DNA from 3 places in the Pseudomonas sp. P8_241 genome. Region 1 is predicted to be linked to each of the others. Evidence: riboswitches for the same ligand, from Rfam matches in the RefSeq annotation. Region 1 holds a riboswitch; each other region holds the start of a gene.
The links. Region 1 has a riboswitch for cobalamin ahead of cobW (cobalamin biosynthesis protein CobW). Riboswitches for the same ligand answer to the same signal wherever they lie in the genome.

Region 1 (5,682 bases):
CTGGCCAGCGCTTTGATTTCATGCCGTGCGATCTGGTGCGCTGCCAACGCCTGATCGAGCAGCGCCAACAACGTACTGACGGGGCAGCCGCGCTGGCAGCCCAGACCGACGACCAGCGTCGGCGCTGCGCTGTTTTCAGTCATGCGTGGTATTGGCCGTCGCTTTTGCGGCGGAACAACCAGGCGCTGATCAGGCCAAGGGCCAGCCAGAACGCCACGTTGGTCAACTGCGAAGCGATTTTGAATTGGGCCTCCAGTGCTTCGGGAGCGAGCATCGAATGCACCTCCGGTTGTGGTGCGCCAATCACATGCGGAACAGCGAGGATCGCCATCCCCAGGACTTTCATCAACCAGTGGCGGCTGAAGGCGATCAAGGCGATGCCGACGGCGGTAGAAGAGGCGGTGCCGATCCACCACATTTGCCGTTGTGCCAGATCGGCCGCAGCGGTGCCCGGCAGTTCTGGTGGCAGGCCAAGTGTTGGCGCAAGCACGAAGGTTGCGTAACCGGCCAAACCCCAGAGCAGGCCCTGGGAAGTTTTGGTCGGTGCGCGCAGGGTGTACAGGCCCGCCAGCATCAGGGCAAAACCGACAGCGACCACCAGATTACCGCCGGTGGTCGACAGTACACGCTGCCAGCCGTCTTCTGGCTCCCAGGCTTCGGCGTCATGAGTGTGGGCGGCGACTGCACCTTCGGTGTGAGCGTGTTCGTGGACCTCAACGGCAGCCGGTCCGGATCTTTCGTAGGTTTCGGCCTGCAGAATCAGCGGCGAAACCCAGAAGCTTTGCAGCAGGGTGAGCAACAGGGCGGCCAACAGTCCAGTGAAACCAGCGGTTTGCGCGATACGCTTGATCATGTCATCAGGTCTCAATGGCACGGGAACGCGGCGCTGTGACGGGTATCGTGCGCGGCATTGTGTACCGCTTCGATGTGCGAGAAACCGGCGAAATACACAAGGCAGGCACCCAGGATCGACGCGAAAATGGCGGCGGTCATACGTTGGGTCAAGGTAGAAGTGGTGCTGGCGCTGGTGTGTTCGGCGCTGCTGGTGATCGACATGGCGTTTCCCTCTGGTCTGTCAGCGGGGAATAAGGGCGCATGCAAAACCCGGCACGAACGGGCGCGCAAGGGGGTGCAAACAGCGCCCGCCCACCGCGGGTTTGTTGTTCAGTGAACGTACAGGTCACTTTGTGTTGCGGGCCGGTCTCCGGGCTCACGAGGGGCGCCAGGCATTTGCCTGAACCTGAAAGCATCACCTTCCCATGCCGCAGTGGCACAGTGGTTTTGACGCTTCACTCGCTTACCGTTGCGGGGGCAGCACCGGACTGACATGGCTTTGGAGTAAAGCACATGATTCACCGGTTTCCCGTTTCACCCTGTGAAGGGCACCCGTAACAAAGCGTGTAGGAGAGCATGGGCGAGGCGTTCGCGTCAATTGGCAGTGGTTCTCACTTGGCGTCTTCTGTTGATTTGCACTTTGTAGGAAGGAGGCGCTCTCAGTGATTGACCCGCCCCAATACGATGCGTAGCCTTGCGCATTCGAGGTTCTTCGGCGTTTGTCGAAGCTAAGAAGGGAACGCGGTCGATGCCGCGGCTGCCCCCGCAACTGTGAACGGTGATGTTCGCTGCCACGCCACTGCACGCTCAACCCTTGAGCCCGCGGGAAGGCGCAGTGAATGCCAGGCCCAAGGCCGGCACGCCGTCAGCCAGGAGACCTGCCTCGATACAGATTCTCACTACAACCGGGCGGGGTGATCCGGTGGCGAACGCTTCCGGCGCGTGTGCACGTGGCCGGCTCTCGTCCCGTATGCCCGCCTCCAAAGCCAAAGGGTATCCGATGAAAACACTGGCCAAACTCCCCGTCACGATCGTCACCGGCTTCCTCGGCTCGGGCAAGACCACCTTGCTGCGGCACATGCTCGACAACGCCCAGGGTCGCCGCATTGCGGTGATCGTCAACGAGTTCGGTGAGCTGGGCATCGACGGCGAAATCCTCAAGCAGTGCTCCATCGGTTGCACCGAAGAAGAAGCCAACGGCCGTGTCTACGAACTGGCCAACGGCTGCCTGTGCTGCACCGTCCAGGAAGAGTTCTTCCCGGTGATGCGCGAACTGGTCGCCCGTCGTGGTGATCTCGACCACATCCTCATTGAAACGTCGGGACTGGCGCTGCCAAAACCGTTGGTGCAAGCGTTCCAGTGGCCGGAAATCCGCAGCGCCTGCACCGTCGACGCGGTGATCACCGTGGTCGATAGCCCGGCCGTCGCGGCCGGTACTTTCGCCGCTTTTCCGGATCAGGTCGACGCGCAGCGCAAACTCGACCCGAACCTGGACCACGAATCGCCGCTGCACGAACTGTTTGCCGACCAATTGGCCAGCGCCGATCTGGTGATCCTCAACAAAGCCGACCTGATCAACCCGCAAGATCTGGCCCGGGTACGCGCAGAAGTCGCCGAAGAGCTGCCGCCTGCGGTGAAGATCATCGAAGCCAGCAGCGGTCGCTTGCCACTGGACGTGTTGATCGGCCTCGGCGCCGGCTCCGAAGAGCACATCGACAGCCGTCACAGCCACCACGATCACCATCTTGACGGCGATGATCATGACGACCACGATCACGACGCCTTCGATTCGATCTCCATCGAACTGCCGCAAGCAGACGAAAGCCTGCTGATGGATGCACTGACCCAGTTGGTGGTCCAGCATGGCATCCTGCGGGTCAAAGGTTTCGCCGCGATCCCGAACAAACCGATGCGCCTGCTGATCCAGGGCGTGGGCACGCGTTTCGATAAACACTTCGATCGCCAGTGGGGGACCGACGAGGCGCGCAGCACGCGCCTGGTGCTGATCGGCCAGGCACTGGATGCCGCCACGCTCGAAGCGCAATTGCGCGCCGCGCTCAGCGTGTAGCCATGCACCTGCTCAGGACCCAGCCCGGCGGTTTTGTGTCGCAAGACAACATTGCCGACCTCGGACAAACCCCCGCCGAACTGGTGATCCTGTGCAGCGGCGACTCCAGCCTGGCGCTGCTCGCCGAAGCGGCGCAGCAGTTGCCCGACGATTATCCCAGCGTGCGTCTCGCCAACCCGATGCAGGTGCAGAATCACGCCTCGGTGGATCTGTACGTCGACGAAGTGCTGCGTCACGCCAAAGTGATCCTGATTTCATTGCACGGCGGTATCGCCTATTGGCGTTACGGCGTTGAGCGGTTGGTCGAACTGTCGCAGCGCGGCGTGCAATTGATTCTGGTGCCGGGAGATGATCGTCCGGATCCGGAACTCAGTGATCTGAGCACCGTGTCCCCTGAAGACCGCGACCGCCTCTGGCATTTCCTGCGCCAGGGCGGCATGGCCAATGCGCTGGATCTGTTCCGTTGTCTGGCCGGACGGTGGCTGGGGCGCGACTTCGCATGGTCCGAACCACAAATCCTGCCGCGCACAGCGATCTATCACCCGAAAAAAAGCCCGGCCACATTGAGCGATTGGCAAGCCGACTGGCAGGCTGATCAACCGGTGGCGGGAGTGCTGTTCTATCGCTCGCATTTGCAGGCGGCGAATACCGGTTTCATTGATGTTTTCTGTCAGCGCCTGCAAGCGGCGGGGTTGAACCCGTTGCCGATTGCGCTGGCCAGTCTGAAAGAACCCGGCTGCCTCTCGGTGGTCGAGGACTGGCTGGATGAGGTCGAGGCCGGGGTCATTTTGAACACCACCGGATTCGCCCAGTCCAGCCCGGAAGCGCCGCACTTGCGTCCGTTTCGTCGCAATATCCCGGTGATCCAGGCGATTTGCGCCCAGGACAACGAGCCAGGCTGGCGTGCCAGCGAACAAGGCCTCGGTCCGCGTGATCTGGCGATGCACATCGCCTTGCCGGAACTGGACGGGCGGATCATCAGCCGCCCGATCAGCTTCAAGGACCTGGCGTGGCGCAGCGAGCGCAGCCAGTCGGATGTGGTCTGCTATCGGCCCGCACCCGAGCGCATGGATTTCGTGGCGCAGTTGGCGCGGCGCTGGATCGATCTGGCGCGGGTGCCGAACAGTGAAAAACGCGTCGCGCTGATTCTGGCCAATTATCCGACCCGCGACGGTCGCATCGGTAATGGCGTCGGTCTCGATACCCCGGCCGCCGCGCTGAATATCCTGCGGGCGCTGCATGCGCAAGGTTATCCGTTGCCGGCTGAATTGCCGGACAGCGGCACTGCGCTGATCCAGCAATTGCTCGGCGGCGTCAGCAACGATCTGGACACCCTTGACCAGCGCCCTTGCCAGCAAAGCCTGGCCATGGATGATTACTGGAGGATGTTCAACGCGCTGCCGCAGGTCAATCGTCAGGCCGTGCTGGAGCGTTGGGGCGCGCCCGAGACCGACCCGATGTGCCGTAATGGCCGGATGATGATCGCCGGTCTGCGTTTCGGCCTGACCTTCGTCGGCATTCAACCGGCGCGGGGCTATCAAGTGGATCCGAGCGCCGTGTACCACGACCCGGATCTGGTGCCGCCCCACGCTTACCTGGCGTTCTACTTCTGGTTGCGCAACACCTACGGTGCCCACGGCGTGATCCATGTCGGCAAGCACGGCAACCTGGAATGGCTGCCGGGCAAAGGCGTAGGGTTGTCGGAAAACTGCTGGCCGGATGCGTTGCTTGGGCCGTTGCCGAACATCTATCCATTTATTGTCAACGATCCGGGCGAGGGTGCCCAGGCCAAGCGTCGCACCCAGGCGGTGATCATTGATCACCTGATGCCGCCGCTGACCCGCGCCGAAACCTACGGCCCGCTGCGCAACCTTGAGTTGCTGGCCGACGAGTATTACGAAGCGCAATTGCTCGATCCTCGCCGTGCCCGAGAGTTGCAACGGGACATTTTGCAACTGGTGCGTGACACCCACATCGACCGCGAATTGCAGTTGGACGAAAAACTCGACAGCGATGCCGATGCGGCCATCTGGCTGCCGCGCCTGGACACGTATCTATGTGACTTGAAGGAGTCGCAGATTCGCGATGGCCTGCACGTGTTTGGCGAGTCCCCGACGGGCCGATTGCGCATCGACACACTGCTGGCGCTGCTGCGCATCCCGCGGGGCGATGGTCGTGGCGCGCAGTCGAGTCTGCTGCGAGCGCTGGCGAAGGCTTTCGCATTGGGTTTCGATCCGCTCGATTGCGCCTTGGCCGAGCCGTGGACCGGGCCGCGTCCCGGGCCTCTTTTGCTGATCAGCGACGAGACTTGGCGCACGGCGGGCGATACCCGCGAGCGGCTTGAGTTGTTCGCCACGCAGTTGATTTCGGGCGCGTTGAATAATCCCTGTGAGAGCGAGCCTGCTCGTGATGGTGTGTCAGTCGACACCCATGCGTCTGATACTCCATCGCGAGCAAGCTCGCTCCTACAGGAAACGGAGTGGAGCGAGGTGCGAGCCATTCTCGACGGTTTGCGTGGCGTCATCGCCCCACGTCTGGATGCCTGCGGTCCCGCAGAGATGCGTGGCCTGCTCGACGCCCTGAGTGGGCGCTTCGTTCCGGCCGGCCCCAGCGGTGCACCGAGCCGCGGACGCCTGGACGTGCTGCCCACCGGGCGCAATTTCTATTCGGTGGACGTGCGCAACCTGCCGACCACCACGGCGTGGCGCATCGGTTTCCAGTCGGCCAACCTGATTCTTGAACGTCACCTGCAAGATCACGGCGATCATTTGCGTCAGCTT
Region 2 (5,682 bases), 860 kb from region 1:
TACAAGCGGCCAGTGTCGGTAAGGAGGGTCTGCAAACCGGTGACCTGATCTTCTTCGCCACCAATGGTGCTTCCCAGGTCAATCATGCCGGGATCTATGTTGGCGAGGGGCGCTTCGTCCATGCACCCGCCACCGGCGGTACTGTGAAGCTCGACAGTTTGTCCAAGGCTTATTGGCAGAAAGCCTACCTCAGCGCCAAGCGCGTTCTGCAGCCGGAGCATCTGGCGCGCAATCCATAATCGCCTGAGGTTGTGGACATGACCGCTCGCACGCTCAATCTCGACGATGGTTTGTACCAATACCTGCTCGATGTTTCCTTGCGCGAAACGCCGCTACTCAAGCGTTTGCGCGACGAAACCCAGGCAATGCCCATGGCGCGATGGCAAGTGGCACCGGAGCAAGGGCAGTTTCTCGCGCTGCTGGTGAAACTCACCGGCGCCAGGCATGTGCTGGAAATCGGCACTTTCACCGGTTACAGCGCCCTGTGCATGGCGGCGGCATTGCCGGATGACGGCTCACTGATCTGTTGCGACATTCCCGGCGATTACAATGCCACCGCCCGCCGTTACTGGCTCGAGGCAGGGCTGACCGGGCGAATCGACCTGCGTCTGGCGCCTGCGCTGGAGACGCTTGGCAAGCTGGGCCAGCCAGGTCAATTCGATCTGATTTTCATCGATGCCGACAAGGCCAACTATCCCGCCTACCTGGAGCATGCGCTGCGTCTGTTGCGGGTCGGTGGGCTGGCGGTGTTCGATAACACCCTGTGGAGTGGCCGAGTTCTCGAGGCAAATCCCGAGAGCGAAGACACCCGTGCGATCCAGGCGCTTAATCGAGCGTTGAAAGATGACTCGAGAGTGGATCTATCCCTGTTGCCGATAGGCGATGGATTGACACTCTGCCGTAAACGGTAGTCATCAGCAGGAAAGATCGCAGCCTTCGGCAGCGCCTACAGGACGTGCGCCAATCAATGTAGGAGCTGGCGAAGGCTGCGATCTTTTGCTGTCTATTTTGCAGTCGACACCCGCCAAATCTTGTTCCCTACATCGTCGGCCACCAACAAATCCCCCTGCTGATCAATCACCACGCCCACGGGTCGACCCATGGCCTTTTCCTCGTCATTGAGGAACCCGGAAAGGACATCAACCGGCTGCCCGGCCGGTTTGCCGGCATTGAATGGCACGAAAATCACTTTGTAACCACTGTGCGGCTTGCGGTTCCACGAGCCGTGCTGTCCGATGAAAGCACCTTGAGTGAACGGTGCTGGCAGTTTGCTGTTTTCGGCAAACGTCAGGCCCAGCGAGGCGGTGTGCGGGCCGACGGCATAGTCTGGCTTGAGAGCTTTGGCGACAAGATCCGGATTCTGCGGCTCGACGCGAATATCGATGTGTTGACCGTAGTAGCTGAACGGCCAGCCGTAGAACGCGCCGTCCTGCACCGAGGTGATGTAGTCCGGCACCAGGTCGCTGCCGATTTCATCGCGCTCGTTGACCGCGGTCCACAGCGCGCCACTTTGTGGTTCCCAGGCCATGCCGTTGGGATTACGCAAACCCGAAGCAAAAATCCGGTGGTTGCCGGTGGCGCGATCCACTTCCCAGATCGCGGCGCGTCCTTGCTCCTTGTCCATGCCATTTTCCGCGACGTTACTGTTGGAGCCCACGGTCACGTACAACTTGCTGCCATCCTTGCTGGCGATGACATTTTTGGTCCAGTGGTGATTTAGGGGGCCGCCCGGCAAGTCGACCACTTTGATCGGCGACGACTTGATCGTCATATCGCCGTTCTCATAGTGAAAACGCAGCAAGCGGTCCGTATCGGCCACGTACAGGTCGTTGCCGACCAGCGTCATGCCAAACGGTGAATTGAGATTTTCCAGAAACACGCTGCGGGTTTCCGCAATACCGTCGTGATCCTTGTCCCGCAGCAGGGTGATGCGATTCGGGCTCGGCACGCCGGCTCCGGCGCGGCCCATCACTTTTTTCATGACCCAGCCTTTGACGCCTTTGCCATCGTCGGGTTTGGGCGGGGCGTTGGTTTCGGCCACCAGCACGTCGCCGTTGGGCAATACATAGAGCCAGCGCGGGTGATCAAGGTCTTCGGCAAAAGCGGCTACTTGAGTGCCTGCGGCGGCGACGGGTTTGGCACCGGCAGGCCAGCCGATGGCGGGCGCGATGTTCACCGTCGGGACCAGGGTTTTATTGGGTTCGGGCAGTTGGGGCGAGGGGCCGGTGCCGTCGGATACTTGCAGCCTGGAGGTCTCGCCACAAGCGGTGAGCCCTCCAGCGAGGGCGATAACGAAAACGAACGGGGAGGTGCGCATGCTGATCGTCCCTATGAATGCCTTGTTCTAATCATAGAGAAGCGCTGCCTTTCGATGGTTCAACCTTCAGCCGTGGGCTTGCGATATTCCTGCCCGGCCGCCCGGCTTTAATTGACGCTCCATTCCCAACCCTCTAACCTTCGCGGCTTGTTTCAGGTGCTCTGTGGCTTGTGTCGACAGAGTGAAACAGGGAAGCCGGTGAATGAGTTCTTCAAAGGGTTGAAGGTCATGATCCCGGCGCTGCCCCCGCAACGGTAAATGAGTGAAGGCTGCGCCTTGAGCCACTGTATCGATATGTCGATATGGGAAGGCGCGCAGTCGGGTGCAAACCGCTCATGAGCCCGGAGACCGGCCTGATTCATCCAACGGCATCACGGTGGGCGATGCCAGGCTTGTTGCCTTCTATTCTTGTGCCTGCCCGCCGTTATTCCAGCCTCAACGGAGAGCTTCCCCATGACTGATACCCCCGAACGTGATGAGCGCCATCTGGCGCGCATGCAGCGCAAAAAAGCGGTGATCGATGAGCGCATCGCCAGTTCCCCGAATGAATGCGGCCTGTTGCTGGTGTTGACCGGCAACGGCAAGGGCAAGAGCAGTTCGGCGTTCGGCATGCTGGCGCGAGCCATGGGTCACGGCATGCAATGCGGCGTGGTGCAGTTCATCAAGGGGCGCAACAGCACGGGCGAAGAGTTGTTCTTCCGGCGTTTCCCGCAACAAGTGCGCTTCCACGTGATGGGCGAGGGTTTCACTTGGGAAACCCAGGATCGCCAGCGCGACATCGCCGCGGCCGAGGCTGCCTGGGAAGTGTCCCGCGAACTGCTGCGCGATCCGTCCATCGGCCTGGTGGTGCTGGATGAATTGAACATCGCCCTCAAACACGGCTATCTCGATCTCGATCAGGTGCTCAGCGATTTGCAGGCGCGGCCGCCGATGCAGCATGTGATCGTGACTGGTCGCGCCGCCAAGCCGGAAATGATCGAGATGGGCGACACCGTGACTGAAATGGGCATGCTCAAACACGCCTTCCAGGCTGGAATCAAAGCGCAAAAAGGCGTCGAGCTGTGAATCAACCTCGTCATTGCCCGGCGGTACTGATCGCCGCGCCGGCTTCCGGTCAGGGCAAGACCACTGTCACTGCCGCGCTCGCCCGTTTGCATCGCAATCAGGGGCGCAAGGTTCGTGTATTCAAATGCGGGCCAGACTTTCTCGATCCGATGATTCTCGAGCGCGCCAGCGGTGCGCCGGTTTATCAACTGGATATGTGGATGGTCGGCGAGCAGGAAAGCCGTCGTCTGCTGTGGGAAGCCGCCGGCGAAGCTGATCTTATTCTGATCGAAGGTGTCATGGGCCTGTTCGACGGTACACCGTCCAGCGCCGACCTGGCGCGGCACTTCGGTGTACCGGTGCTGGGGGTGATCGACGGCACCGCCATGGCTCAGACCTTCGGCGCACTGGCGTTGGGGCTGGCGCGGTATCAAACGGACCTGCCGTTTGCCGGGGTCCTGGCCAACCGTGTCGGCACGTTGCGTCATGCGCAGTTGCTTGAAGGCAGCCTGACTGAAGGGTTGCGCTGGTACGGCGCCTTGTCCCGGGAAACCGGGATCGAATTGCCGAGTCGGCACCTTGGCCTGGTGCAGGCCAGCGAGTTGAACGATCTCGATGTGCGCCTCGATGCGGCCGCCGATGCCTTGGCCAGCAGTTGCGAGGTGGCGCTGCCGCCCGCCGTGGCGTTCGCGGCGCCGGACGTTATTGACGTCGAACCGTTGCTGGCCGGTGTACGCATCGCCGTGGCTCGGGACGAAGCTTTTGCGTTCACCTACGGCGCGAGCCTGGACCTGTTGCGGGCGATGGGCGCCGAGTTGTCATTCTTCTCGCCGATCCGCGATAGCGTGTTGCCGGAGGTGGACAGTCTCTATCTGCCGGGCGGATATCCGGAGTTGCACCATGTTGCGCTGTCGAAAAACACCGCGATGCTTGACGCGATCCGCGCACACCACGGGGCAGGCAAGCCATTGCTTGCCGAGTGTGGCGGCATGCTTTATCTGCTCGATTCGTTGACCGATGTCGACGGTACTCGCGCTGAACTGGTTGGCTTGCTGGCCGGTGATGCCGTGATGCAAAAACGCCTTGCCGCGCTGGCGTTGCAAGCGGTCGAGCTGCCGGAAGGGTCGTTGCGCGGACACACGTATCATCACTCGCTGACCACCACTGAGTTGGTGCCGATTGCCCGGGGTTTGAGCCCGAATGGCGGTCGCGGAGCCGAGGCGGTTTATCGTGAGGGGCGGATGACCGCTTCTTATGTGCACTTTTATTTTCCGTCCAATCCCTCAGCGATTGCCGCGCTTTTTGCGCCCGACCTTCAGGACGCCTTCGCTGGCAAGCCAGCTCCTACAAGGGACCACCTCTATCCTGTAGGAGCTGGCTTGCCAGCGAAGCGGTCATGACTGACAACACCTTCTCTGAAACCGAACGCGCAGCCGTCTACCGTGCCATCGCCGAACGCCGCGACATGCGTCACTTCGGCGGCGGTACGGTCGAGCCGGAGCTGCTTCGACGTCTGCTCGAAGCCGCGCATCAGGCGCCGAGCGTAGGCCTGATGCAACCGTGGCGTTTCATCCGCATCAGCGATCGCGCCTTGCGCCGGCAGATTCAGCAACTGGTGGAAGAAGAGCGCATCCGCACCGCCCAAGCCCTCGGTGAGCGCAGCGACGAGTTCATGAAGCTCAAGGTCGAAGGTATCGACGATTGCGCCGAAGTGCTGGTCGCCGCGCTGACCGACGACCGCGAGCGGCATGTCTTCGGTCGTCGCACCTTGCCGGAAATGGACATGGCGTCGTTGTCCTGCGCGATCCAGAACCTCTGGCTGGCGTCCCGTGCCGAGGGATTGGGCATGGGCTGGGTGTCATTGTTCGAACCGCAAGCCCTGGCGGATCTGTTGAACTTGCCGCCCGGTGCGAAACCGCTGGCGGTGCTGTGCCTGGGGCCGGTCAAGGAATTCTATCCAGCGCCGATGCTGGTGCTCGAAGGCTGGGCGCAGGCGCGCCCGCTGAGTGAACTGTTGTACGAAAATTACTGGGGAGTGAGTCAATGAGTGTGGCGTTGTTGAGTGTCGCCGCGGTTGCGCTGGATGCGCTGCTGGGTGAACCCAAACGCTGGCATCCGCTGGTGGCGTTCGGCCGTTTTGCCGACCGCATCGAGCAACGTTTCAACAGTGGGGGGCGCGGCTGGCGCAGCCATGGCGTCACCGCGTGGATGATCGCTGTGGTGCCACTGACATTACTGGCTACGGCATTTTCCTGGGCGCCTTATGTTGGCTGGATCGTCGAGATACTCGCGCTCTATTGCGCGCTCGGCATGCGCAGCCT
Region 3 (5,682 bases), 280 kb from region 1:
AAACTGTGCGTGCGAATCATGATCGTTCTCCAATTCGAAATCTTCCGGTCGCGTCTCAGGCTCACCGGCGATGTTCAGGGAAATGTGCCTGACATTGTTCGCTCAAAACCCACAAAACTGCTTTGTGGCACATGAGATCTGACGATAGGGCTCCAAGGGCAGTCCCGCAAGGAGCGTTATGTGCAAAGTTCGCAAAATGCCCCCGGGCAGCGACTAAACTTTGGCGATGAACGCTTGCTGCAAGGAGATATCCATGAGCGCCTCGCTGCCCGAACTCGATGCTGCACTGCCCCGACTGGCCTGCAAGATCCGCGTACTGGACGCCCTGGCCTGGCCGGACGGGGTGGAGGAAGACTTCCTGGAGCATTGGCGTGGCGGTAAAGCCCGATTACCTCGCGTCGAACTGCCGCCGCGTGATCACAGTGCCGACATCGCCGCTCTGGAAACGTTTGCTGGCCGCTGCGATCAGCAGCATCCGGCCGGGCATCACCTGGCCGTGACAGCGCGCAGCTATGCCATGGCCGGGCGGATGCTCGGCGCCATAGGCACCCCTGCGTTCACTCAATATTCCTCAGCGTTGTACCGGCGACCGGATTTCGATTACCCGCGCCTGAAACTGACCATGCTGGACGCGGCGCGTTTTTTCCTCGAGACCACCGATGCATTGCTCGGCGGCAGCCGAATTGCGCCGAGCGAAGCCGATATCCCGGCCCAGACCTTCGCCGACTGGATGCAACCGGAACTGGACAATTTTTTCGGTCCGGGTCGAATTTCAGTCATTCTCGATCCCACCCTGGCAGCCAAGGCGATCGCCGGCTCAACGCGCATTCGCTTGCGCGCCAGCGCACTGTTCTCGGAACTGGACAAAAACCAGTTATTGCAACATGAGGCCTTCGTGCATGTGGCGACGGCACAAAACGGCGCACGCCAACCCAATCTGAAGAGTCTCGGTCTGGGAGCTCCCCGCACGACCCAGACTCAAGAGGGCATCGCCACCCTCGCCGAGCTCTTCACCGGCAGCATGGACATCAACCGCCTGCGGCGCCTGGCGCTGCGCGTACTGGGGGTTCAACAGGCGCTGAACGGGGCCGACTTCATTCAGGTGTTTGAAGGGTTTGTGGCGGCCGGTCAGTCACCAGAGGAGTCCTTTCGCTCAACCCAGCGGATATTCCGTGGCGCCGACCTGCGGGGTGGTTCGGCCTTTACCAAGGATGCCGCGTACCTCACCGGCCTGCTTGGCGTGCATACCCTGTTGCGCATCGCGATCCGCGATAATCGCCCGGAACTGGTCAACCATCTGTTTGCCGGACGCCTCAGCCTGGGAGACACCCTGCGCCTGGCGCCACTGTTCGACTCCGGCTGGCTCCAGGGCCCGGTTTATCTTCCGGCCTGGGCCAGCGATCTGCGTCGGCTCGCCGCGAACCTGGCCTTTTCTGCCTTCATTTCCCGGATCCCGCTGGATATCCTCGATCTGGACGTGTTCATGGCATTCGCTGACGAACACGAGGCCGATGCCAGCGCCCTGTGATCAGGGCATCACGCGACGGTTTGCGCGGTATCCACCACCTCTGCCCGCCGCACATGCAGGTTTTTTGTGTGCACTGAATTAGCCCTGCCCGGCATGATCGACTACTATACCGCGCCGGTTTCCAAACGGGATTAATAGGGAATCCGAGATGCGCCTGTCGCATCGAACGGAACTGCCCCCGCAACTGTAGATGCCGAGCCTGCTTCTTTATTGCCACTGGATCGAATCCGGGAAGGCTGGAGCATGGCGATGACGCATCAGTCAGGAGACCTGCCGGCACAGAACATCACTAACCGGCGGGGTGTCCGGAAGGGACATCCTTGCCGCGTGTTTTTTGCCTGAACCCGGCCTTGCTCTGCTCCAGCGGCAGCGTTTGATTGTGTGTTTCCAGACCGTACTCCCCTGCTCCGTGTACGGTACAAATGGAGATTGCATCATGCTGCTGCACCGCGTTGTCGCCCTCATCACCGGTTGGGTCCTGTGCTCGCAGGCCTTTGCAACCTCGACTCACTATCCGTTGACGCTAAAGAACTGCGGCAGCACGCTGACCTTCCAGCACGCCCCGACGCGTACCGTGACCATCGGCCAGGCCGGCACCGAAATGCTCTATGCCCTGGGGCTCGGCGACAAGGTCACGGGGACTTCCCTGTGGTTCAACGAGGTGCTGGGCCAGTACAAGACGCAGAACGACAGGATCGAGCGCCTGGCCGATAACGAACCGAGCTTCGAAGCCGTCATCGGCAAGCGGCCGGAACTGGTCGCGGTGGAACTTGAGTGGATGGTCGGCCCGCAAGGCGCTGTGGGTACCCGCGAACAATTTCACGAACTGAACATTCCAACCTACCTCCTGCCGTCCGATTGCGAAGCCAAGGACAACCTGGTCGGTGCCGACGGCACACGCCTGCAGCCCTTTCGCATCGACAGTATCTACAAGAGCGTCAGCCAGCTGGCAGAGATTTTCGATGTGCCCGAGCGCGGCCATCAACTCAATGCCGAACTCAAGGCCGGCCTTGCCCGGTCCGTCGCGTCAGTACAAAAAAAGGATTTGCGGCACACCAGCGCACTGGTCTGGTTCTCCAGCGCGGATATGGGCCTCGATCCCTATGTGGCCGGCCACAAGGGCATTGCCGATTTCATGCTCAAGTCCCTGGGCGTGCGCAATGTGGTGCAGTCCGATGAAGAATGGCCAACCGTAGGCTGGGAAACCATAGCCAAGGCCAACCCGACGTTTTTAGTGATTGCACGCATGGATCGCCGCCGTTTTCCGGCTGACGACTATCAAAAGAAGCTGGCGTTTTTGCGCAGCGATCCCGTCACCCGCAACATGGACGCGGTGAAAAACGACCGCATCATCATCCTTGATGCCCTGGCCCTGCAGGCCAGTGTCAGGATGTTCGATGGCGTCGAGCAATTGGCCAACGCCATCAACGGCTACGACTTGTCGAAATGACGGCGATCACAATTCGGGTCCTGTTGGCATTCGCCACGCTATTGATAGCAGTGATCGCCGGTGTGGCCATCGGTGAAACGGCAATAGCCCCAGGCGTGGTGTTTGAGGTATTGGCCAACAAGCTGTGGGCGGCGGGATACGTGCTTGATCCGATCGATGAAGGCATTGTCTGGAATTATCGCCTGACCCGTGCACTGGTAGCGGCCGCCTGCGGCGCAGGGCTTGCGACCTGCGGAGTGATCTTGCAATCGCTGCTGCGCAACCCCCTGGCGGACCCCTATCTATTGGGCATTTGTGCGGGCGCCTCGACCGGAGCGGTGCTGGTGGCACTGCTCGGCGTGGGCGCCGGAATGGTTTCGTTATCCGCGGGCGCCTTCAGCGGAGCCGTGACCGCTTTCGCCCTGGTCATATTACTGGCTCGGGTCAGCGGGCGTTCCAGCGGTACTGGCCAGATCATTCTGGCGGGCATCGCCGGTTCGCAGTTGTTCAACGCGCTGACGGCCTTTCTGATCACCAAGTCAGCCAGTTCCGAACAGGCGCGCGGGATCATGTTCTGGCTGCTCGGCAATCTGAGCGGTGTGCGTTGGCCGTCGGTAGGGCTGGCGGTGCCGGTTGCCGTGGCAGGTCTGGTGGTGTGCCTGTGGCACCGTCGGGCTCTGGATGCCTTCACCTTTGGCGTTGACTCGGCCGCATCGCTCGGCATACCGGTGCGTCGGGTGCAATTTCTGCTGATCGGCTGCGCCGCATTGGTGACCGCCGTGATCGTCTCGATTGTCGGCTCCATCGGGTTTGTCGGCCTGGTCATTCCCCACGCTGCGCGCCTGCTGCTGGGGACCGGACATGCTCGTCTGTTGCCCGCCAGTGCCCTGGGAGGGGCCGTGTTCCTGATCGCGGCCGATGTGCTGTCGCGCACCCTGATCAAGGGCCAGGTCATTCCCGTCGGCGTGATCACCGCATTGGTTGGCGCGCCGGTTTTCGCCCTGATCCTGATTGGCCGGAGAAACGCCCGATGAGTGCCACCTGCGTACTGAGCTGTAGCGGTCTGAGTTTCAAGGTGCGCGACGCCGGGTTACTGAGCGATATCGGCCTGGATGTCCACCAGGGTGAAACCCTGGGCATCGTCGGGCCGAACGGCTCGGGCAAATCCACCCTGCTGAAACTGCTCGCCGGTGTACGCCAACCCACCGCCGGCGAAGTTCGGCTGGCTGGCCAACGCCTGGGCGAACTGTCGCGTCGAAGCATCGCGCAAAGCCTGGCGGTGGTTGAGCAGCAGGCCGACACCGACGACGCGATCAGCGTGTTCGACGCCGTCGCGCTGGGGCGCACGCCCTGGTTGTCAGCCTTGACACCCTGGTCGAACGAAGACGCTGCCATCGTCCTGCAAGCCTTGCACGACGTCGATGCCATGCACCTGCGCACGCGCATTTGGGGCAGTCTCTCGGGGGGTGAACGCCAGCGTGTGCACATCGCCCGGGCACTGGCTCAGCGCCCCCGGATCCTGCTGCTCGACGAACCGACCAATCACCTCGACATCCAGCATCAGTTGATCATTTTGAAGGTGGTTCAATCGTTGCCGGTGACCACGTTGGTCGCGCTGCATGACCTGAACCAGGCGCTGACGTGTGATCGTTTGGCGGTGCTTGAGCGAGGGCGCCTGGTAGCGCTGGGCAAACCGCTCGACGTCCTGACCCCGCAACGCTTGCTGGACACCTTTGGGGTACACGCGCACTACCTGACGGACCCTTTCGATGGCGCGCAGATCCTGCGTTTGCGTTCTACCTGACTTTTATGGATTGCCGGCCCGGTCCACCTGGCTTTGACTTGGGCTCGAAGGTTGCCCTCACCGAGGAAACAGCAGCGTAATGGCGAACCGCCCTCCCCAGCCTTGCGCACCATCCTCAGGGGTGTCGAGCCAGTAACGCGGCCCTGCTTGCACCGTCAAGGGCTGGCCACCGATTTTCAACAACTGCGTCACAGTCAAATTGACCGGGACCGACCATTCGCGAGTTTGCCAGTTATAGGTCGACTCGGTGTTCACGCCGAACGTGGTCAGGGTGCTGGTGGTGTAGGAAAGGAAGGGTTGCAGGAAAGTCTGGTTGACCTTGTCCTTGCCATCGGGCGGGCTGCCGTCCAGGCCCCAGACATGATTGGCCAGAATCCCGTGTGTCCAGCCGTTGGCCTGCTTCAGGGCGACCGCCGTCGGGCCGATCCCCCATTGCTCATTGCCGAGCAACTCGTCGCTGCCGGTCGGAATCAAAACCGCCGGGCCGGCACCGAGTATCCAGCCGCTCTCCGTCGGCTGTTTCGGCGAGAAGAAAAAGCTCTGGGTGATGTCACCCACACCGGATCTGTCCGCCGCGCCATCAGGTGCCAGGCCGTGCTGGTCGATCACCGGCAAAATGGTGCGGGAAATGAGGTTCCACTCATCATTGAGAGTGAAAGGCAGCACCGGCTGGATATTGGTGACGCTGTGCATGCCGTCACCGGTCGGGCCGATTTTCTGATCCCAGTTGTACTGCACCGGCAGGCTGTACATCGCGGCCACCGGGTTGAGTGCTTTCCTGGCCAGTTCCGCCGAGTCCTCGGCATGGGCAGCGGGCATGAACCAAAGCATTAGCGCCAAAGTTGCACCGATGCCCTTGGATTGCTTGTCATTCCCCATGCCTGGTCACCTTGAGGTCAAGAGCACACCGCCGCCCCACAG

Region 2: it holds a riboswitch for cobalamin, as region 1 does, so the genes downstream of both, cobO (cob(I)yrinic acid a,c-diamide adenosyltransferase) here and cobW (cobalamin biosynthesis protein CobW) in region 1, are expected to answer to the same signal.
Region 3: it holds a riboswitch for cobalamin, as region 1 does, so the genes downstream of both, QMK58_RS12145 (ABC transporter substrate-binding protein) here and cobW (cobalamin biosynthesis protein CobW) in region 1, are expected to answer to the same signal.

The regions. Positions count from the first base shown of each region.
Region 1 is NZ_CP125377.1:2,923,917-2,929,598, forward strand. It holds gene QMK58_RS13325 (cobalamin biosynthesis protein) at 1-143, opposite strand, end outside; gene QMK58_RS13330 (CbtA family protein) at 140-853, opposite strand; gene QMK58_RS13335 (CbtB domain-containing protein) at 865-1,056, opposite strand; cobalamin riboswitch at 1,178-1,405, opposite strand; cobalamin riboswitch at 1,523-1,735, shown strand; gene cobW (cobalamin biosynthesis protein CobW) at 1,835-2,902, shown strand; gene cobN (cobaltochelatase subunit CobN) at 2,905-5,682, shown strand, end outside.
Region 2 is NZ_CP125377.1:2,061,331-2,067,012, forward strand. It holds gene QMK58_RS09405 (C40 family peptidase) at 1-239, shown strand, start outside; gene QMK58_RS09410 (O-methyltransferase) at 258-911, shown strand; gene QMK58_RS09415 (PQQ-dependent sugar dehydrogenase) at 1,004-2,317, opposite strand; cobalamin riboswitch at 2,455-2,689, shown strand; gene cobO (cob(I)yrinic acid a,c-diamide adenosyltransferase) at 2,771-3,382, shown strand; gene QMK58_RS09425 (cobyrinate a,c-diamide synthase) at 3,379-4,761, shown strand; gene bluB (5,6-dimethylbenzimidazole synthase) at 4,758-5,408, shown strand; gene cbiB (adenosylcobinamide-phosphate synthase CbiB) at 5,405-5,682, shown strand, end outside.
Region 3 is NZ_CP125377.1:2,646,889-2,652,570, reverse strand. It holds gene QMK58_RS12155 (hypothetical protein) at 1-20, opposite strand, end outside; gene QMK58_RS12150 (flavohemoglobin expression-modulating QEGLA motif protein) at 254-1,528, shown strand; cobalamin riboswitch at 1,627-1,821, shown strand; gene QMK58_RS12145 (ABC transporter substrate-binding protein) at 1,965-2,978, shown strand; gene QMK58_RS12140 (FecCD family ABC transporter permease) at 2,975-3,991, shown strand; gene QMK58_RS12135 (ABC transporter ATP-binding protein) at 3,988-4,761, shown strand; gene QMK58_RS12130 (transporter) at 4,819-5,592, opposite strand.